4 regions of the Micromonospora sp. WMMD975 genome follow, and region 2 is predicted to be linked to each of the others. Evidence: riboswitches for the same ligand, from Rfam matches in the RefSeq annotation. Region 2 holds a riboswitch; each other region holds the start of a gene.
The links. A riboswitch is a leader RNA that binds a small molecule or an ion and turns the genes downstream of it on or off. The one in region 2 is predicted to bind cyclic di-AMP.

Region 1 (5,252 bases), 3.0 Mb from region 2:
TCGGCGGCCGAGAAGGTGACCCGGATCGAGGACGACCTGCTGGATCCGGAGGCCGCCCCGGCGGACATGGCGGTGGTCGGGGACGGCGCGCTGCTGGCCACGCTGTCCCGGGCCACCGGCCGGGGCATGCGGGACATCGTCGCCACCATCCAGCGGGAGCAGGACGAGGCGATCCGCTCCCCCGGCAACGGTGTCACGATCGTCTCCGGCGGCCCGGGGACCGGCAAGACGGCGGTGGCGCTGCACCGGGCCGCGTACCTGCTCTATTCCGACCGGGCCCGCTATGCCGGCGGCGGCATCCTGGTGGTCGGCCCGTCGGGTGTGTTCGTCGAGTACATCGCCTCGGTGCTGCCCTCGCTCGGCGAGGAGACCGCCACCCTGCACTCGCTCGGTTCGCTGTTCCCGGGGCTGTCGGCGACACGGACCGACCCGCCGGAGGTGGCGGCCGTGAAGGGGTCGCTGCGGATGCGCCGGGTGCTGGAACGGGCGGCCCGGGACGCGGTGCCGGACTCCCCGGCCGAGCTGCGCCTGCTCTACCGCGGTGAGTTGCTGCGGTTGGAGCGGCAGGCGTTGGATGCGGTGCGGGACCGGACGCTGACCCGGGGCGCGCGCCGCAACGAGGTGCGCCGGGCGGCGTTCGACGCGGTGCTCGCCGCGCTCTACGCGCAGGCCCGCACGCTGCGGGTGGGCCGGCTGCCGGAGCAGCCCGCGTTCGAGGACGAGATCATCGAACGGCCGGAGTTCCGCGACTTCCTGCGGGCCTGGTGGCCCCGGCTGCACCCGCGCCACGTGCTGGGTTGGCTGGCCCGGCCCGAGCGGCTGCGCCGGTACGCCGGCGGGATCCTCTCCTCGGCCGAGATCCGGCTGCTCACCGACGCCTACCTGACGCTCGCCGACGAGGGCCCGACGGTCGCCGACGTCGCCCTGCTCGACGAGTTGGACGCGCTGCTGGGCAAGCCGGTGCAGCGGGCCCGGCCGAAGCGCGACCCGTACCAGCTCGCCGGCGGCGTGCGCGAGCTGAGCACGTACGCCGATCGGCAGCGCGCCGCCCGCGCGGCGGCCCGGGAGCGCCCGGCGGACTACCGCGAGTACGCCCACGTGGTGGTGGACGAGTCGCAGGACGTCTCACCGATGCAGTGGCGGATGGTGGGGCGGCGCGGCCGGCTGGCGTCCTGGACGGTGGTCGGCGACCCGGCGCAGACCGCCTGGACGGGTGACCCGCAGGAGCTGGACCGGGCCCGGGACCAGGCGTTGGGGCGGCGGCGCCGGCACCGCTACGAGCTGACCACCAACTACCGCAACTCGGCGGAGATCTTCGCGGTGGCGGCGGCGGAGATCCGCCGGCTGTACCCGGACCTGACGCTTCCCGACGCGGTGCGCTCGACGGGTGTGCCGCCGGTCCAGCGCGCCGTGGCCGCGGCCGAGCTGCCCGCGGCCACGGTCGAGGCGGCCGGGGCGCTGCTGGCCGAGGTCGAGGGCACGGTCGGCGTGATCACGCCGGTGCCGCGCCGGGACGAGGTGGCCGGCTGGCTGGGCCAGCTCGGCGCCGGCCGGCTCCAGGTGGTGACCAGCCTCCAGGCCAAGGGCATGGAGTACGACGGGGTGGTGCTCGTCGCGCCGGGCGAGATCCGGGCCGACCCCGGTTCGGGGGTACGCACGCTCTACGTCGCGCTCTCCCGGGCCACCCAGCGGCTGACCACGCTCGACCCGGTGGGCTGACCCACCTCACTTGCACACATAGCGATGTGAGCATAGATTTGTTCCGGCCGAGCTATGGGGCGGAGGGTGTGCGCGTGGGTGCAGGTCATGACCACAGCGGCGCGGTGACCAACGCGGCGCAGCGCCACGCCGGCCGGCTCTGGGCGGCGTTCGCGCTGCTCACCGTGCTGATGCTGGTCGAGGCGGTGGCCGCCTTCACGACCGGCTCGCTCGCGCTGCTCTCCGACGCCGGGCACATGTTCACCGACGTGCTCGGCATCGGCATGGCGCTCGCCGCGATCACCGCCACCCGGCGTGCCCGGACCGACCCGCAGCGCACATTCGGGCTCTACCGGCTCGAGGTGCTCGCCGCGCTCGCGAACGCGGTGCTGCTCGGCGCCGTCGCGGTCTACGTCCTGGTCGAGGCGGTACGCCGGTTCGGCGAGCCGCCCGAGGTGCTCGCCGGGCCGATGCTCGTGGTGGCCGTGCTCGGGCTGCTGGCCAACATCGCCGCCTTCGCGCTGCTGCGAGTCGGCGCACAGGAGAGCATCAACCTGCGCGGGGCATACCTGGAGGTGCTGGGCGACCTGCTGGGCTCGCTCGGGGTGATCGGCGCGGCGATCGTCATCGCGTTCACCGACTGGTGGTGGGCCGACCCGGTGGTCGCGGTGGCGATCGGCCTGTTCATCCTGCCGCGCACCTGGCGGCTCGGCCGGGCCGCGGTACGCATCCTGGTGCAGGCCGCGCCGGAGCACCTCCAGGTGACCGCGGTGCACGACCGGCTGGCCGCCGTGCCCGGCGTGGCGGAGGTGCACGACCTGCACGTGTGGACACTCACCTCGGGGATGGACGTCGCCTCGGCGCACCTGACCACCGACCCGCGCGCCGAGGTCGCCACCGTGCTCGCCGCCGCCCGGGCCGCGCTGCACGAGGACTTCTCGATCGATCACGCCACGTTGCAGATCGAACCCGGAGCGTCCGCCGGCGGCTGCGGCCCGACCGAGTGGTAATTAGGACAAACTTAAATCTGGGTGGCTATTGTTGGCAATTGCCGGTTTTGCCCGGTATTCGGCTCCGGCTGGTGGAGCCGGGTCCGGGCCGCGCCGGTAGGCTCGATCGCGGCCAACCCACGGGCGTCACTCCGGCGCCGGTGGAGCGGCCATCGCCTAATCGCCCGTGGGGCGAGCCGGGGAACCACGTACGTGGGGTGCATCCGCGTCAGCGGTAGGGATCTTCCGTCCCGAACCCGTCAGCTAACCCGGTCGGCGGTTGACGGAAGGACACGTGAATGCCCACAGTGGCACCTGTACGACGGACGGCCGCCCGGTTGGCGGCCCTGCTCGTCGCGACGCTGGCCCTCGGCGTCGCGACCGTGCCGGTCTCCCCCGCCACGGCGGCGCCGACCGGCCGGCTCGCCGCCGCACCCGGCGACGACGACGAGGGCGGCACACCGACCCTGCGCGCCCAGCTCGACGCCGCCAGCAAGGGCTGGCTGGAGGCCAAGGCCGCGCTGAACAACTCGGTCAACCGGCAGAAGCAGCTCAACGACCGGCTCACCACGATCGGCGCGGAACTGACCGAACGCGACGCCAAGGTCGGCGAGATCGCCGGGGTGGCGTACCGCACCGGCCGGATGGGCACCGCCGCGGCGCTGCTCGCCAGCAACAGCCCGGAAGGTTTCATGGACCGGGCCGCGGCCCTGGAGACCGTCGCCGCGCACGAGGACCGGACCCTGCGCGAGCTGATCGCCACCCGGGACGAGGCGGTCCGCACCCGCGCCGCGCTCACCGTCGAGATCAGCGAGCAGCGCAAGCAGGTCGCGGTGATGGCCAAGCGCAAGGAGCAGGCCGAACGGGCGTTGGAGGTGGCCAACCGCAAGCCGCCGGCGAGCGCCGGCAGCAGTGGCGGCGGCAGCAGCGCCCGAGGCTCGTCCTCGGCCAACGCGAAGCCGGCCAAGCGCAACTCCGACGGCTCGTGGCCGGCGGAGTCGTGCAGCGTCAACGACCCGACGCCGGCCAGCGGCTGCATCACCCCGCGCACGCTGCACGCGCTGCAACAGGCCAAGGCGGCCGGCTTCACCAGGTACGTCTCCTGCCACCGACCCAGCGGCTCGGGTGAACACCCGAAGGGGCGGGCCTGCGACTTCGCGGCCCAGAAGAACGGCTTCGGCGGCGTCGCCAGCGGCGGCGACAAGACGTACGGCAACAACCTGTCCGCGTACTTCATCCGCAATGCCGACCGGCTCGCCGTGCTCTACGTGATCTGGTTCAAGGAGATCTGGCTGCCCAGCAGCGGCTGGAAGTCCTACAGCGGGGGCAACGGCGACCCGTCCAGCGACCACACCAACCACGTGCACCTGTCGGTCTACTGAGCACTACGCTCCCCGACGTACGCCGGATGTCGTCGCGCGGCCCACGACGTGGGCCGCGCGACGGCCGACGATCGGCGCATGGGACGACTCTCGCCGACCGGCCGCAAGGCGCTGCTCACCGCGCACCTGGTCACCTCGCTGGGCTGGCTCGGCACCGACCTGGGGCTGCTCGCGCTCGGCGTGGCCGGGCTGCGCGGCGCCGACGCGGAGGTGGTGTACCCGGCGGCGGCGCTGCTCGCCACCTGGTTGTTCGCGCCGCTGAGCGTGGCGGTCTGGTTGGTCGGCACCGCCAGCGCGCTGCTCACCCCGTGGGGTCTGCTGCGCTGGCGCTGGGTGCTGGTGAAGTTCGCGCTCACCACCGTGATGCTCGGCCTGGTGCTGCTCCTGCTCACCCCCCGGATCCGGCACCTCGGCGCGCTCGCCGGGGCCGCCGACACCCACCTGCGGGTGGATCTGGTGGTGCCGCCGGCCGTCTCGACCGCGCTGCTCCTGGTCGCCACCGTGCTGTCCACGTACAAGCCGTGGGGTCGGCTGCGCCGCAGCGGCTGAGTCGTCACGTCAGGCCGACCGGCCCTCCAGGGTGGCGCCGAGACGGGCGGCGAGCCCCAGGTGGGCGGCCCGGGCCTGCCGGAACGCGTAGCCGAACAGCGGCGCTGGTGCGGTGAGGGTGATCTCCACGTCGATCCGCACCACGCCGTCGGGCTCGTCGCGCATCCGGGTGTGGTTGCGCACCGTCGTCGCCGGCTGCTGCCGGGCCACGGTGACCACCTCGTCCTCGTTGGCGATCAACACGTCCGCCTGGTAGGTCACCGGGAAGTGCAGCGGGCCGAGCTCCAACCGGTCGGTGATCGCGTAGCTCGCCAGCGCGCCCGGCCGGGGCGGCAACTGCCGGACCCGGACGATCAACGGATGCAGCTCGCCCTGCCGGCTCAGGTCGCCGAGCAGGGCCACCGCGTCCGCCCGGCTGCACCGGGCCTGCACGGTGTAGCTGAAGCTGTCGCTGCTCTGCAACCCGCCCCCCTCGCCGTCATGGGTCCGGACGATCGTCCCGTACCGGGGCCGGGCTGGCAACGGGTCGAAGGTCCCCGACCGGCGAGGGCCGAGTGGAGTCAACGCGACGCGCCGACGTGGGGTGGGCCGGTGACGGTCAGGCGCCGGGGAGCACCTCGGGCGCCTCGTCGGC
Region 2 (5,252 bases):
GTGCCGATGATGCGCCTCCTCGGCCCGTCGCGCCGGGCCCGCGCCGCCACCGCGCCGGCCGTGCCCGCACCCCGGCCGGCCGCCGACGACGCCGACCGCCCGATCGAGTACGCCGAGTCGCGCCGGCCCGACTGACCGGTCCACCCTGATCGGTGGCGTTGCGACACGCCGGGTGACGGTGCGTGGTGGTGGGATCGCGGGTAATTTGTACCCGTGCTTCCGATCGCGCTCACCTGTCCCGTGTGGTGGGTGGCGCGCTGGGCCGCACGCATGCTCGCCAGCCTGGCCGTGGTCGTCGCCTTCTCGTTCGGCGCCGCTTCGCTGCCGGCTGCCGCTTCGTTGCCGGCGCCGGGCGGCTTGGTTGGCCCGGTCGCCGGATCGACGTCACGCGCCGATGCCGGCTCAGCGTTCCGCGCGACGTTACGCGGCGATGCCGGCTCAGCGTTCCGCGCCGATGCCGGCTCGACGTTGCGCGGCGATGCCGGCTCGCGGGCGGCGCACGACGCCGCCACCGAGCGGCAGACCGTCGCCACCGGCGTCCCGGCGCCCGAGCCGGAGGGCGATTCCGTACGCCCGGCCGGTCGGCGTCCGGTCCCGGCGGGTCCGCCGCCGGCACCGGCCGGCCCGCGGGCCCCGCCCGCCCGCTGACCCGCCCCGGGCCTGCCCCGTCGCCCACCCGAACCTCACCCGCACCCGCCCCTCGGCGGCCCGGTCGCGCCCGGATCCCGGTCGCGCCCCCCCGTCCCCGACCGGCCGTGCGGAATTCCCCGTCACCGTCTCCCGTGAGGTGCCCGCCGATGTCACAGACCGTTCTCCTCAACTTCCTCACCGAGGTCCCCGAGGCCGCCGCCATCTGGTCGGCCCTGACCGTGCTCGCCCTCGTCCTGCTCACCGTCCTGGTCGCCCGCCCCGAACGCGACGCCGTGACCGAGGCCGAACCCGACCCGGCAGACGTCGAGGCACTGCACCGGGCCGACCTGACCCGGTACGCCGACGAGGTGGCGGTGGCCGCCGCCGGAGCCGCCCAGACCGCCCGGCGTCGCCGCGAGCGGTGGCTGGTCGCCCAGGACGAGGCGGAGCGGGCCTGGGCGGCGTACGACGAGGCGGACTCGGCCGCCCGCCGCCTGGCCGGCACCGCCGCCCTGCCCGAACCACACACGCCTCGCACCCCGTCCGAGTACGCGGCGCGGGAACGCTGGCTCCGGCACGCCGCGATGGCGGCGCACTGGCGGGGCGACCTGACCGCCCGCCAGCTCGCCGACGTGCTGGCCGGCCGCAACGGGTGGGACCCCTGCCACCACCCGGCGACGCAGGAGATCGTGCTGGCCCGGACGGTCCGTGACGGCCGCCGAGCCGCCTGGGAGACGGCCGCCGAGCGGGAACGGCTGGCATGGCGGGACACCGAACTCGCCGCCGAGTCGGCCCGGACGCTCGCCGCCGAGGCGTACGCCGCCGCGACGGCGCTTCGGCCCGCGCCGGCGTTCCGGGCCTCGGCGGCGCTCCGTGTCCCGGTGCAGGCTCCGGTGCGTAGCGCCCGCTGGCGTCCGGCCCGCGTCGGCTGAGCGGTGGTATCGGCTGAGGGGTTGTCCCGGCTGAGCGGTGATACCGGTCGAGGGGCGGTCTCGGTCGAGCAGCGGTGGTCTCGGTTGGGGGCGGTCTCGGTTGAGCGGGGTGGACCTCGGCTGGAGCGGCGGTCTCGGTTGAGCGGGGTGGACCTCGGCTGGAGCGGCGGCCTCGACCGAATCGTTACCGAACGCGGTGAGCCGGGTCACCGGCCCGACGCGCCGGCGGAGCCGATGTCCCCGGTCGCCCCCGGCGACCGATTCTCCTCCCGCCGGACGTCCGGTTTCCGCCGGCCGGCGTCGACGGTGCCCCTTGTCCCATTGAGTCACGTCAGTGATCGGCTGCACCGAAATTGTAGTCGCCGAGCACGTTTCCGCAGGTGAGAGCGCTTGGCATGGGTCGTACCCATCGGTAGTGTCGGCGCGTCCGGTGCGGTTGTCGATCGCCGATGGCGTCGCCGTGCCGACCCGCCTAATCGTGCATACGAACCGGGGACCCACAGCAACACCGGGGTGAATCCGCGGAGCCCACGGCCCGCGGTAGGGCGTACTTCCCGCCCGAATCCGTCAGCTAACCCGGTCGGCGGCCACGGAAGGAGCTACCTCCTCGTGTCAACCAACCCCCGAACGTCCCCCCGCCTCCACGGCCTGCGGGGGCCGGCGCGCGCCTGAGGCGACGCGTACCCGACCCCTGATCCGCCCGGCGTCCCGGGCCATCACCCGCGGCCGTCCAGCCCGTCAGCGCGCGTGAGTCCCTCCGCGCGTAGGGCCGGCGTGTGCCGCCCACCCCCGTGGAGGAATCCGTGAAGCACCACCTGAAGCGTCAACTGCGGCGGCTCGCGACCGAGCGCCCGTACCAGATCATCGCCGGTTCGGCGGCGGCCCTCGTGCTGGCCGGCGGCGCCGGCGCCACCCTGACCGCCACCGACGGCGCCCCGGCTCAGCGGGACACCGCCGCCGTGGCGGACCTCGGCTCCCGCCTCAACGACGCCGCGACCCGGAGCGAGGCCAGGGTCGCCGTCCCGTCGCCCAGCGCCTCGCCGAGCGCGTCGCCCAAGCCCTCTCCCACGGCCTCGCCCGTGGCGAAGGTCGCGGCCAAGTCCGCCGACCCGGACACCACGCCGAAGGCCAAGCCGAAGCCACCGTCGAGCAAGGTGCTCGACTACGACTACCAGGCCCAGACCACCTACTACTACTGCGGTCCGGCCGCCGTGCGGAACGCGCTCAGCGCCGCCGGCATCGAGCGCAGCCAGGACACGCTGGCCGTCGCGCTCGGCACCACCGAGATGGGCACCAACTCGGCCGAGGACACCACCCGGGTGCTCAACCAGCAGGTCAAGGGCGACCCGTACCGGACCCGCATGATCGCCGGCGCAGCCACCCCCGGCCAGGTCGACCGGCTCCGGGCCGACGTCGTCAACGCGGTCAGCAACGGCCGGGCGGTCGTCTCGAACATCGTCGGCGACGCCACCGACACGAACGGCGGCTGGCACTCGTTCCCGGGCGGCCACTATGTCGCCGTGATCGGCTACAAGAACGACGGCCGGACGGTACGGATCGCCGACTCGGCCGACCCGTCGCTGCCGTCGTACTGGGTGGCCACGGCCGACCTGGCGAACTGGATGGCCACGCGCGGTTACTCCGCCTGACCCATTTATTGGTACGTGAAGGCCGGCACCCCGTTGGGTGCCGGCCTTCGTGCGTTAGCTGTTCCAGTGCTGGGTGACGAGGTCGGTGGCCTGGTTCTCCCACTGGGCGTAGGCGTCGGGGTAGGCGCTCACCTGGACGGTCTGCGCGGCCTCGGTCAGGGGCATGTCCTGCCAGCCGTCGACCTGCTTCAGGCCCTTGAGGAAGGCCAGGGTGGAGTATTCGGGGTTGGTGATCTGTTCCGGGCTGCCCCAACCGCTCGACGGGCGTTGCTGGAACAGGCCGAGGGAGTCGTGGTCGTTGGTGTCGCCGAGGTGGCCCAGGTTCTCCAGCTTGGATTCCTGGAGGCTGGTGGCGATGGAGATGATCGCGGCTCGTTCGGGCAGGCCGGCCTTCTTCGTCGCGGCGATGATCGCCTTGACGTTGGCGGTCTGCTCGTCGTTGAGGGTGATGCTCGACTGCTTGCCCTCGGCCTGCACCACGGCCGCAGCCGTGGCGGGCTTGCCGGTGTGGGTGGGGGTGTCGGCGTGGGCGGCGATCGGGCCGGCGAACACACCACCGGTGAACGCCAGACCAGCGATACCCAGGACGCTCTTGCGCAGGATCGTGTTCATCAGGGGGCTCCATTCCGGGGGTCGACACACGCACCGGGGGAGGGTGGCGCGCGGGCGAGCACCGTCAGGCGCTCAAAGTTTCGGGGGGATCCGGCGTGGTCCGCGGGGCAGGGGCCGCACCGCGGGGGCCGGGAGAATGTGTAACGACCGGCTACCCACCGTCATTCCCCGGGGGGCGTGTCGGCCGCGCGGGATCAGGGGCGCTGGCCTTCCTCGGTCGTTCACCGGGTTACAACGCCCGCACCCCCGCGACGATTCCGCCGCCAGAGTGCCACCCACCACCCCCGAACCGGACACCCCACCCACCCGGCCCCACACGGCGACCGGATTCCCGCACGCCCCTCAACACCCCCAGGCCCACCACGGCAACGCCACGGGTGCGCGCCCGAGACGGCCACAGCGCTCCCACCCACGCGCCGCCCCGGGCCACGACTGGAACGCTATGGACGTCTCAGCGCACCCGAGCGGGCCATAGCGTTCCACCCGCGCGCCGCCCCGGGCCACGACTGGAACGCTATGGACGTCTCGGCGCGCCCGAGCGGGCCATATCGTTCCACCCGCGCGCCGTTCAGGCGACGACTGGAACGCTGTGGACGTCTCAGCACGCCTGAGACGGCCATAGCGTTCCACCCGCGCTCCGCCCCGGGCCACGAGTGGAGTGCGCGACCGTCGGACCGGAGTCGGTCATAAGTGCGGCCCGGCACCGGCGGGGTGGCGCGCAGGGTGGGCGTCCAGCCGGCGTCGCCGCCGAGGTCCGGGCATGTTGCGTCGCGCGCGCGACGTCGGTGTCCGCTCTCGCGCACCGTGTCCGTCCGGTGGCAGACTGCGCCGTATGGGCGATGCGAGGGGGACCCGTCACCTGGTGCTCCTACACGGTATGGGGGCCACCGGCGAGGTGTGGTTGCCGTGGGCGCCACTGCTGGAGCGCCGCTGGCCAGGACGTTGGCTTGCCCCCGACCTGGCTGGACACGGCTGGTCGCCGCCGCTGCCTCCGAGGACTGCCACAGGCGGGGCCTCCTTTGCGCCGGCAGTCGCCGCTGCGGTGGGAGACGCCGACGGGGTCGTAACTGCGCCCGGTGTCGCCGCTGCGGCGGGAGACGCCGACGGGGTCGTGACCGCGCCCGGTGTCGCCGCTGCGGCGCGGGACGCCGACGGGGCCGTGACCGCGCCCGGTGCCGCCGCCGCGGCGGGAGACGCCGACGGGGTCGTGACCGCGCCCGGTGTCGCCGCCGCGCCGGCAGACGCCGACGCGGTAGCCAGTGCGCCCGGGGCTGCCGCCGATGAGGGCGCCACCGCGACCGGGTACTCCTTCGCGGCCCTGGCTCAGCGCGTCGTGGACGGGCTCGGGGCGGTCCGGCTCGGCCCGAACGACCGGCTGGTGCTGCTCGGGCACTCGCTCGGTGGCGTGGTGGCGCTGGCGCTGGCCGCG
Region 3 (5,252 bases), 2.1 Mb from region 2:
TGCACGTGATCCAGGAGAACAGCACCCGGGCCGGCGGCAACATCACCGACTCGATGATCAACCAGCAGATCAGCGTGCTCAACCAGGCGTACGCGGGCTCGACCGGCGGCGCGGCCACCGCGTTCTCCTTCTCACTCACGAAGATCAACCGCGTGACCAACACGTCGTGGTACCCGATCGTGCAGGGCTCCTCGGCCGAGCGCTCGATGAAGACCTCGCTGCGCCAGGGCGGCAAGAACACGCTCAACATCTACCTGGGCGAGCTGAGCGACAGCCTGCTCGGCTGGGCGACCTTCCCGAAGCGGACGCTCGACAAGATGGACGGCGTCGTCGTGCTCAACGAGTCGCTGCCCGGCGGCACCGCGACCAACTACAACCAGGGCGACACCGGCACCCACGAGATCGGCCACTGGCTGAACCTCTACCACACCTTCCAGGGCGGCTGCTCCGGCTCGGGCGACGGCGTCTCCGACACCCCGGCCGAGGCGTCCCCCGCCTACCAGTGCCCGACCGGCCGGGACACCTGCTCCGCGACCGGCAAGGACCCGATCACCAACTTCATGGACTACACCTACGACTCCTGCATGTACCAGTTCACCGCCGGCCAGGCGAGCCGCATGCTCACCGCGTGGAACGCGTACCGCGCGGCCTGACCTCACCCCACCACGCACCGACGCCGGCCCCGTCCTCGGACAGGGCCGGCGTCGGTCGTTTTGCGGACCGCTCGGACGCCGGAAGGGCACCTCGGCCCGCGGATCTGGTCGGCGCAGCCGGATGTGACCGCCGGCCGGAGCCGACCGGATGAGATCAGGCGGCTGGGCGACGGGTGTCGAAGCCGTGCCGGCCGCGCCGGCCCTCCGGGGCGAGCGGCCCCTCACGGAGAGCCGGCGTGGCCCGCCGCGGATCGAGCGGCTCGTGACCGAGAGCCGGCGCGGAGCCGCGCGGGTCGAGCCAGAGCCGCATCTCCGGCCGGCCGGTGCCGGGGCGGGCAGCCGGGTCGCGCCGGGTCAGCATCGCCACGTCGACGGAGAACTCGAACAGTTTCCAGTCGCCGAGCGGCGCCGCCCGGCCGACCCGGGCCAGCCGGGCCACCGTGCCCGGATCGGTCACCGGGTGGGCGCGGCCCGCGACGTACGCCTCGTCGTCGCTCTCCTCCGGCGGGAACGAGTGCAGCGCGTAGCGGCCGTCGCGTTCGAGGTCGCGGCGCTTGGGCGAGTCGATGACGAAGCACCACAGCCCGTCGTCGGTGATCAGTGGGGAGACCGGGTGCACGCGGGGCCCGCCGTCGGCGCGGACCGTGGCGAGATAGCCGAAGCCCGGCCCGTACTGCTGGATCAGAAGGCGGATCTCGGCGGCGAGTCGGGGCTCGTCGGCGGCGAATTCGGACCAGGAAGCCATGCCGACATCCTATCGAACACTTGTACGACAGCGCAGTCCGACACGCAGGTCACCCGCATCGGTCGCTATGGTGTTCCGATGCTGCTCTCCGACCGCGACCTGGTCTCCGAGATCAAGGCGGGCACGCTCGCGCTGGAGCCCTTCGAGCCCACACTGGTGCAGCCGTCCAGCATCGACGTACGCCTCGACCGGCTGTTCCGGGTATTCAACAACCACCTCTACACGCACATCGACCCGTCGACGCAGCAGGACGACCTGACATCGATGGTGGAGGTGCCGGAGGGGCAGGCGTTCGTGCTGCACCCGGGTGAGTTCGTGCTCGCCTCCACGCTCGAGGTGATCTCGTTGGGCGAGCAGCTCGCCGGCCGATTGGAGGGCAAGTCCAGCCTGGGCCGGCTCGGCCTGCTGACGCACTCCACCGCCGGGTTCATCGACCCGGGCTTCTCCGGTCACATCACGCTGGAGCTGTCGAACGTGGCGAATCTGCCGATCACGCTCTGGCCGGGCATGAAGATCGGCCAGCTCTGCATCTTCCGGCTCTCCTCGCCGGCCGAGCACCCGTACGGCTCGGCCGTCTACGGGTCGCGTTACCAGGGTCAGCGCGGCCCGACGCCGAGCCGGTCGTGGCAGAGCTGGCGCACCTGGCCGACGCGCTGACGCCAGCCGATCGTGGTTGTTAAGAGGGGCCCCCGCCTATACCGAATGCGTTAAGCGGGGGCCCCTCCTTACACCTCAGGTGGGGCGGCCGTAGCTGTTGATGTCGCCGTCGTCCACGCGCTTCATGGTGATGGGCTTGCCGGACTGGGAGGCGTGCACCACCCAGCCGTCGCCGACGTACATCCCCACGTGGTGCAGGTCGGCGTAGTAGAAGACCAGGTCACCGGCGCGCAACTCGGCGCGGCTGACCCGCTTCGTGACGTTGTGCTGCTGGCGGGCGTTGTGCGGCAGCGAGACACCGGCCTTGGCCCAGGCGGCCATGGTCAGGCCCGAGCAGTCGAAGTGGTCCGGGCCGGCGGCGCCCCAGACATAGATCTTGCCGATCTGGGCGCAGGCGAACTTGACCGCCACCCCGGCCGCGCCACCCGGGTACCCGGCCGGGCAGGGCACCGGGCGCAGCTTGCCACCGCCACCGTTTCCGTACACCTTGAGCCGCAGCTTCTGGAGCTTGGCGATCTCGGCGTCGATCTGCTTCTTCTTCGCCGCGAGCTGGGCCTCGGTACGGCTCAGGTCGGCGACCATCTCGTCCAGCGGCTTCTTCTTCGCCGCCAGCTCGTCGCGCAGATCGGCGATGGTGCGCACCTGCTCCTGCTGGTGGCGCGCGAAGCGGTCGAGCAGCTCCAGGCCACTCATCAGCTCGCCCGGCGAGCGGCTGCCCAGCAGGGCGTTGACGGTCGAGAGGTTGTCGCCCTTGTACGCGTCGGCGGCGAGCCCGCCGACCTGGCCGAGCGCGGCGTCCACGCGGGCCTGGAGTGGGGCGATCCGCCGACCGAGCGCGTCGGCCTGCTTGCGTCGCAGCGCGAGCTGCTCGCGTACGGCGTTGACCTGCTCGATGACGGGTTCGAGCTTGTTCCAGTCGCGGTCGATCCGGGCTTCGATCTCGGCGACCGAGGGTTCGGCGTGGGCCGCCGTCGCGCCTCCGGTCAGGACGACCGCGGCGCCGACCAGGGCGGCGAGTGTGGTGGTGAAGCGGGACCAGCGGGAACGCGGCGCGACGGCGGACCGGTCGATCGACCGGCTCGACGACGGCCGCGGGGCATGGTGTGCCACCGGGCGTCGGTACTCCTTCTTCCTGACCGCCTACCGGGTTAGCTGACGGGTTCGGGCGGGAAGGGGGACGCCCTACCGCAGTGGCTGCGGATTCACCCCAGGTACCTGGGTCCCCGATTCGCCCGGAGGCGACTCGGCGGTGTCGGACCGTCACCGGCCGGGTTGGACGGTGAACGTACGGGCCGACAATTGGCCAGAGTAGGGATCCCCGTTATCGATCCGCAACCCGAACGGCCGTGACACTCCGTACGGAATGGGCAACCCCGGACATGAGTGAAGCTTTTTTTCACATCAGATTATCCGGCGGAAAGGTATTGACCGTCACGGGTGCGCGGAGTGAGGGTGGGGACGCAGTGACCCCCATCCCTGTCCAGGAGGTTCGATGCACCTCTCGCCCCCGCCGTCGGCCGGACGGATGCTGCTCGCCGCCGCCGTGGCGACAGCCACCGCGCTGGCGACCACCGGCCCGGTGACCGCCGCGCCACCGAACACCCTATCCAGCAACGACGACAGGCAGAAGCAGTACGCCGCCGCGGCGGCCGAATACGGCGTGCCGCAGAACGTGCTGCTCGGCGTCTCCTACCTGGAGTCCCGCTGGGACGCCCACCCGGGGCAGCCCAGCACCAGCGGCGGCTACGGCCCGATGCACCTCACCGACGCCGCGCACGTCCTCGCCTTGCCCCGCAGCGCGCACGTCGGCGAGGACGAGGACCCGCGCGGCGACGACTCCCGCCCGCTCACCCTCGACCCGGCCACGACCGCCGCACCGGCCCGGGAGAAGCCGCTGCCCACCGCCTCGCTCCAGACGCTCGACGCCGCCGCGACGCTCACCGGCCTCGACGCGCAGAAGCTGCGCACCGATCCGGCCGCGAACATCCGTGGTGGCGCGGCGCTGCTCGCCGCGTACCAGAAGGCACTGGGTGGGCCGGTCGGTGCCGGCACCGACGCGGCGGCCTGGTACGGCGCGGTGGCCCGCTACTCCGGCGCGGACACCTCGGACGCGGCGGCGGCCTTCGCCGACGAGGTCTACGACCAGCTCGGCCAGGGCGCGACCCGGACCACCGACGACGGGCAGCGGGTCACCATGGCCGCCACCGCCGCCCGGCCGGACCGCGGGGTGCTCAGCCGGCTCGGGCTGCGCCACGCGCAGCGGCCGGACGGGCTGGAGTGCCCGGTGCGGCTGGCCTGCGAGTGGATCCCCGCACCGTACGAGCAGCTCAGCGCGGACCCGGGCGACTACGGCAACCACGACCTGGGCAACCGGCCGAAGCAGCAGAAGATCGAATACATCGTCATCCACGACACCGAGGGCTACTTCGACCCCAGCGTCGACCTGGTGAAGCGCGCCGACTACCTCGGCTGGCACTACACGCTGCGCTCGGCGGACGGCTACGTCGCCCAGCACATCAAGGCCAAGGACGTCGGCTGGCACGCCGGCAACTGGTACGTCAACGCCAAGTCCATCGGCCTGGAGCACGAGGGCTTCGCCGGAAACGGCGCCTGGTACACCGAGGCGATGTACCGCAGCTCGGCCAAGCTGGTCCGCTACCTGGCGCAGAAGTTCGGCATCCCGCTGGACCGGCAGCACATCATCGGTCACGACAACGTGCCCGGCATCACCGCCGCGGCGGTCGGCGGCATGCACTGGGACCCGGGCCCCTACTGGGACTGGTCGCACTACTTCGACCTGATGAAGGCACCATTCCGGACCCTCGGCACCGCGCGTACCGGCCTGGTCACCATCGACCCGGACGTCACCACCAACCGGCCGGCGTTCGTCGGCTGCAACCAGCAGCCGCCTGGCGTCCCGACGCCCACCCCGCCGGCCGAGCCCTGCCCGTCGCACGGCTCCTCGGCGGTGCTCCTGCGGACCGCGCCGAGCGCGGACGCCCCGCTCGTCAACGACCTCGGGCTGCGCCCGGACGGCACACCGGACACGATGTACATCTCCGACCACGGCGCCCGCGCCTCGGCCGGACAGACGTACGCGGTGGCCGGCCGGCAGGGTGACTGGACGGCAATCTGGTATCTCGGCCAGAAGGCGTGGTTCCACAACCCCACCAAGGCGCCCACGGCCAAGTGGTCCA
Region 4 (5,252 bases), 1.6 Mb from region 2:
CCACGTCCCGCAGTCGTGCGGTGGGGTTGCGCGCGATGACCAGCAGCACGTGCCCGTGGTTGGTGAGGAAGGTCCAGTTCCGGCGGCTCCCGTCCTCGCCTGGTGTGGTCGCCATGGTGGTCATGGTATGGCTTTCCCGGCTCGGGCGCTCCGACCGCGGTGCGGGCCGGGACGGCGACGTATGAAACGCGTATCACGAAATCTTGACGTGCCTTCCGGCCGCGTGTGACGGTGGGTCGCGAGGCCGACACCGCCGGCCGGCCCGGTCGTTCCGCGCGAACACGAGGTGAGCAGCAATGAGCCTGACCACTCCTGACGAGGCGATCGCCGAACTGCGGGCCGGTAATCACCGGTTCGTCACCGGTGTGCCCCAGCACCCGAACCAGGACGCCGGGCGCCGGGCCGCGGTCGCCGACGGCCAGCACCCGTTCGCGGTGGTCGTCGGCTGCTCCGACTCCCGACTCGCCGCCGAGATCATCTTCGACCGTGGGCTCGGCGACCTCTTCGTGGTACGTACCGCCGGGCACACCGCCGGTCCCGAGGTGCTCGGCAGCGTGGAGTACGCGGTCACCGTGCTCGGCACGCCGCTCGTGGTGGTGCTCGGTCACGACTCGTGCGGCGCGGTTCAGGCGGCCCGGGAGGCGGTCCGCACCGGCGCCGCCCCGGCCGGACACCTCGGCGCGGTGGTGGACGCCGTCTCGCCCAGCCTGCTCCGGGCCGCCCGGCAGGGGGTCGAGGATCTCGACGGCATCATCGACGTCCACATCGCGCAGACCGTGGAGGCCCTGCTGGCCCGGTCGACGGTCCTCGCCGGGCGGGTGGCGGGCGGGGCGTGCGCGGTGGTCGGCATGTCCTACCGGCTCAGCGGCGGCGAGGTGCGGACGGTGGCGCAGTCACCGGCTCCGCTGCCCGCGCCGGCCGCGCCGGCGGATCCGGCACTCGCCGGCTGACCGCACCGGACAGACGGAAGGGGCCGCCCGCGGGCGGCCCCTTCGCGCGCGTGTGTGTGGCGTCAGAGCAGCGACATGTGCACGTGGTCGGTGTGGTTGGACGGCCCGCTGTAGGAACTCCAACCGGTCGCCGGGAACCAGATCTGCCGGTTCCAGATCACGTAGTAGATGCCCAGCCGGTCGGCGTTGCGGATGAGGAACGCGGCCACCTCGTTGCCGTACCTGCGGGTGTCGTTGTTGTGCCACGGCGAGAAGCCACTCTTCTGCAGCGACCAGTCGCAGGCCTTGCCCTTGGGGTGCTCCCACGGCCCGCCGGGGCGGTAACAGCCCACGAAACGGTTGAAGCCGGCCCGCTTGACCTCCTTGTAGGCGTGCAGCGTGCGCGGCGTGACGCAGCCGGAGGTGGTCGGGTCGTTCTCGCTGCACGACTCCGACTTCCACCCGCCGTCGGCGGTGCGGCCGGGGCCGACCTTGGCGACCGGCGACGTGGCCGAGACCAGACCACCGGTGAAGCCCAGCCCGCCGACGAGCTTCAGCGCCTTCTGCGCCTCGGTCCGCTCCCGGGCCATCGCGTTCGTCTGCTTCTCCTGCTCGCGCACCTCGGCGTCGATGGCCAGCTTGGCCTGGGCGGCGCGGTTCTTGGCGGCGTTGATGGCGGTGAGCCGTTGCGCGTTGAAGAGGTTGAGTTCGTCCAGAGCGTTGGCACGCCTGACGAACGAGTCGGGCGAGTCGCTCTCCAGCAGCATCGCCATCGCGCCCATCCGACCGGTCCGATAGGACTGTGCCGCGATCTGGTTGACCTGCGGGCTGAGCGCCTCCAACTCGGCCTCCGCCGCGCTCACCTCGGCGGCCAGCAGCTTCTGGCGTTTCTGCGAGGTGGTCAGCTTCGTCTTGGCCTGGAGGTACGCCCGGTTGGCGGAGTCGATCGCCTCGGTGATGAGCGGCGGGTCGTCGTCCTCCGCGTGCCCGGAGGGGCTGGGCGCGGCGGCGTGCGGGGCGGCTGTCGCCGGGGTCGGCCCGGCCAGCACGGCGCACGAGGCGAGCACGGCCACCACGGGTGTGAGCCAGCGGCGCAGGGGTGCCGTCACAGTGTTCCCTTCCGTCGGCCGCCGACCGGGTTAGCTGACGGGTTCGGGACGGAAGTGGCCCCTACCGCTCGCGCGGATTCACCCCATGTACCTGGTTCCCCGGCTCGCCCGGAGGCGATTGGGCGGCGGTACCGCAGGCACCGGTGCGTGCCTTCGGCGGTGACCGGCAGCGAGGTTACCCGACACCCCGACCGGGGATCTACGTCCGGAAGCCGACCAATCGCGAGAATTCGACATTGCCCAGCGTGACCAGCATCGCGTTTGATTCCGGCCGTCACGCTGCGGAGTGTCACCATGCGTCCTGCGTACTCCTCGGGTCGCCGGGCCAACGTTCGGCGGGCGCCCCGCCGAGCGCCTCAAGCGCCTCGTCCCGCTCCCGCGGCGACCGCGGGGCGGGCGGCGCCGGGTCGTCGTCCGGCCCGCGCCGCCCGGCGGTGGTGACGACCGCGGCGAGGGCGGTGGTCAGAGGTACGGCGGCGATCAGGCCGATGGTGGCCACCGCGCTTCGGACGATCTCCTGGGCCAGGAACTCACTGGTGAGGATCTCGCTCACCGGGCGGGAGTCGGCGACCAGCAGGAGCAGCAGCGGCAGTGAGGCGCCCGCGTAGGCCAGCACGATGGTGTTGACCGTGGACGCGATGTGCGCCCGGCCGACCCGGGTGGCCGCCCGGTAGAGCGCCCGCCGGGACAGCCCCGGGTTGGCGCGCGCCAACTCGGTGACGGTTGCCGCCTGGGTGACCGTGACGTCGTCGAGCACGCCGAGTGAGCCGATGATGATGCCGGCCAGCAGCAGCCCGTGCAGGTCGACGTCGCCCTGGAACATCGACAGCGTGGTGGCGTCCTCGCTGCCGAAGCCGGTCAGGTGGGTGGCGGCCGTGGCGAGCGTGCCGAGCGCCCCGGTGACCACCAGGCTGCCGAGCGTGCCGAGCACCGCCACCGACGTCTGCGCGCTGATCCCGTGCGTCAGGTAGAGCACCACGAACATGATCAGGGCGGCGCCGACGATCGCCACCGGCAGCGGGGACCGGCCGGCGCCGATCCCGGGCAGCACGAAGCCGAGCAGGATGGCGAAGCTCGCCACCAGGCCACCCAGCGCGGCCAGCCCGCGCCACCTGCCGAACGCCACGATCGCGGCGGCGAAGAGCGCCACCAGCCACACCAGCGGCGTGCCGCGCTGGTGCTCGGCGATGTGGTAGGTCGTCGCCGCCGGATCGGCCGGGTCGGTCAGCTCGACCAGGATCACCTCGTCACCGACCTCGACCCGGGGCGCGCCCGGCCCGGCGGGGATCGGCGTCTCGACCTCCCGGCCGGCGTCCGGACCCTGTTCCGCGGCGACGGTCACGGTGCCGCACCGCCCGGCGGTGCCCGCCGGCTCCTCCGGGGTCGGCGGGCAGGGCTCGGTCACCACCCGGGTCACCGTGCCGTGGTGACGCGGCACGTTCGCGCCGCCCGTCGGCTCCGGTCCGTGCCGGGGCCACAGCGCCAGCGCCGCGACCACGGTGAGCACGAACAGCGGCACCACGGTCGCGACGAGGATTCGGCGTACGCGCGGCGGCGCGGGGACGGTACGGCCGTGGTCGGCGCCCACGGGCCGGTCAGCCGCGCTTCATGAGACGGCCCACGGCGGCCATCATCTCGGTCGCCATCTCGTCGGCCCGGCCCTCGGCGGCGCCCTCGTGCATGCAGTGCCGGGCGTGGCCGTCGAGCAGGCCCAGGGCGACCTTGTCCAGCGCGGCCTGGACGGCCGAGATCTGGGTCAGCACGTCGATGCAGTAGCGGTCGTCCTCGACCATCTTCTCGACGCCCCGGACCTGGCCCTCGACGCGCCGGAGCCGGGCGAGGAGCTGGTCCTTGCTGGCGGTGTAGCCCCGGGTCGGGGTGGGCGGCGTGGTCATGCGCCGAGGATAGCGTACCCCTCGGGGGTATGCTAACGTTCGACTCCTACCCCTGGGGGGTATCGGATCGGAGGGCGAGATGGACACCACCTACCAGGTCAACGGCATGACCTGCGGCCACTGCGTCAACGCGGTGAGCGCCGAGCTGACCGCGCTGCCGGGCGTCACCGACGTCCAGGTGGACCTGGCCACCGGCCGGGTCACCGTCACCAGTCAGAGCCCGCTTGACGCGGACGCCGTACGCGCCGCCGTGGACGAGGCCGGCTACGACCTCGCCGGGGCGTGACGGTCCACGGACCCGCGCAACCGAGGAGGCACCGATGAACACCACGGGAAAGGCGCTGCCCACCGCGCCGAATCAGATCGAACTCGCCATCGGCGGGATGACCTGCGCGTCCTGCGCCGCCCGGATCGAGAAGAAGCTCAACCGGATGGACGGCGTCGAGGCCACGGTGAACTACGCCACCGAGAAGGCCACCGTCCGGTACGCCGACGAGGTCGCCCCGGCCGACCTGATCGCGACCGTGGAGAAGACCGGCTACACGGCCGTGGTGCCGCCGCCGCCCGCGCCGGCTCGCGAGACCGTGGCCGGTGAGCCGGCGGACGAGCTGCGCGGCCCGCGTACCCGACTGTGGGTCTCCGCCGTGCTGACCCTGCCGGTGATCGTGCTGGCCATGGTCCCGGCCTGGCAGTTCGACTACTGGCAGTGGCTCTCGCTGACGCTTGCCGCGCCGGTGGTGGTCTGGGGTGGGCTGCCGTTCCACCGGGCCGCGCTCGTCAACCTGCGGCACGGCGCAGCGACCATGGACACCCTGGTCTCGCTCGGCACGCTCGCCGCGTTCGGGTGGTCGCTCTGGGCGCTCTTCCTCGGCGACGCCGGCATGCCGGGGATGACCCACCCGTTCCGGTTCGACATCACCCGGAGCGACGGCGCCGGCAACATCTATCTGGAGGCCGCCGCCGGGGTGACCGTCTTCATCCTGGCCGGTCGATACTTCGAGGCCCGCGCCAAGCGCACCGCCGGCTCCGCCCTGCGGGCCCTGCTCCAACTGGGCGCGAAGGACGTGGCGGTACGACGCGGCGGGCAGGAGGTCCGGCTCCCGGTCGACCAGCTCGTGGTCGGCGACCGGTTCGTGGTGCGCCCCGGGGAGAAGATCGCCACCGACGGCGTGGTCGAGGAGGGCACCTCGGCGGTCGACGCCAGCATGCTCACCGGTGAGTCGGTACCGGTCGAGGTGGGCCCCGGCGACACGGTGGTCGGCGCCACGATCAACGCGGGCGGCCGGCTCGTCGTTCGGGCCACCCGGATCGGCGGGGAC

Region 1: it holds a riboswitch for cyclic di-AMP, as region 2 does, so the genes downstream of both, O7613_RS18030 (hypothetical protein) here and O7613_RS05120 (C39 family peptidase) in region 2, are expected to answer to the same signal.
Region 3: it holds a riboswitch for cyclic di-AMP, as region 2 does, so the genes downstream of both, O7613_RS26245 (NlpC/P60 family protein) here and O7613_RS05120 (C39 family peptidase) in region 2, are expected to answer to the same signal.
Region 4: it holds a riboswitch for cyclic di-AMP, as region 2 does, so the genes downstream of both, O7613_RS28595 (hypothetical protein) here and O7613_RS05120 (C39 family peptidase) in region 2, are expected to answer to the same signal.

Annotation. Positions count from the first base shown of each region.
Region 1 covers NZ_CP120739.1:4,160,662-4,165,913, forward strand. Annotated here, with positions in the region: gene O7613_RS18020 (AAA family ATPase) at 1-1,719, shown strand, start outside; gene O7613_RS18025 (cation diffusion facilitator family transporter) at 1,794-2,708, shown strand; cyclic di-AMP (ydaO/yuaA leader) riboswitch at 2,852-2,982, shown strand; gene O7613_RS18030 (hypothetical protein) at 2,987-4,069, shown strand; gene O7613_RS18035 (hypothetical protein) at 4,148-4,618, shown strand; gene O7613_RS18040 (SRPBCC family protein) at 4,628-5,080, opposite strand; gene O7613_RS18045 (STAS domain-containing protein) at 5,217-5,252, opposite strand, start outside.
Region 2 covers NZ_CP120739.1:1,151,422-1,156,673, forward strand. Annotated here, with positions in the region: gene O7613_RS05105 (acyltransferase) at 1-135, shown strand, start outside; gene O7613_RS05110 (hypothetical protein) at 214-648, shown strand; gene O7613_RS05115 (hypothetical protein) at 798-1,562, shown strand; cyclic di-AMP (ydaO/yuaA leader) riboswitch at 2,022-2,163, shown strand; gene O7613_RS05120 (C39 family peptidase) at 2,366-3,211, shown strand; gene O7613_RS05125 (hypothetical protein) at 3,266-3,823, opposite strand; gene O7613_RS05130 (alpha/beta hydrolase) at 4,935-5,252, shown strand, end outside.
Region 3 covers NZ_CP120739.1:5,885,677-5,890,928, reverse strand. Annotated here, with positions in the region: gene O7613_RS26260 (zinc metalloprotease) at 1-653, shown strand, start outside; gene O7613_RS26255 (pyridoxamine 5'-phosphate oxidase family protein) at 808-1,398, opposite strand; gene dcd (dCTP deaminase) at 1,477-2,055, shown strand; gene O7613_RS26245 (NlpC/P60 family protein) at 2,131-3,165, opposite strand; cyclic di-AMP (ydaO/yuaA leader) riboswitch at 3,179-3,314, opposite strand; gene O7613_RS26240 (peptidoglycan recognition family protein) at 3,548-5,252, shown strand, end outside.
Region 4 covers NZ_CP120739.1:6,348,061-6,353,312, forward strand. Annotated here, with positions in the region: gene O7613_RS28585 (helix-turn-helix domain-containing protein) at 1-124, opposite strand, end outside; gene O7613_RS28590 (carbonic anhydrase) at 297-950, shown strand; gene O7613_RS28595 (hypothetical protein) at 1,013-2,038, opposite strand; cyclic di-AMP (ydaO/yuaA leader) riboswitch at 2,042-2,173, opposite strand; gene O7613_RS28600 (YibE/F family protein) at 2,328-3,626, opposite strand; gene O7613_RS28605 (metal-sensitive transcriptional regulator) at 3,634-3,933, opposite strand; gene O7613_RS28610 (heavy-metal-associated domain-containing protein) at 4,013-4,219, shown strand; gene O7613_RS28615 (heavy metal translocating P-type ATPase) at 4,254-5,252, shown strand, end outside.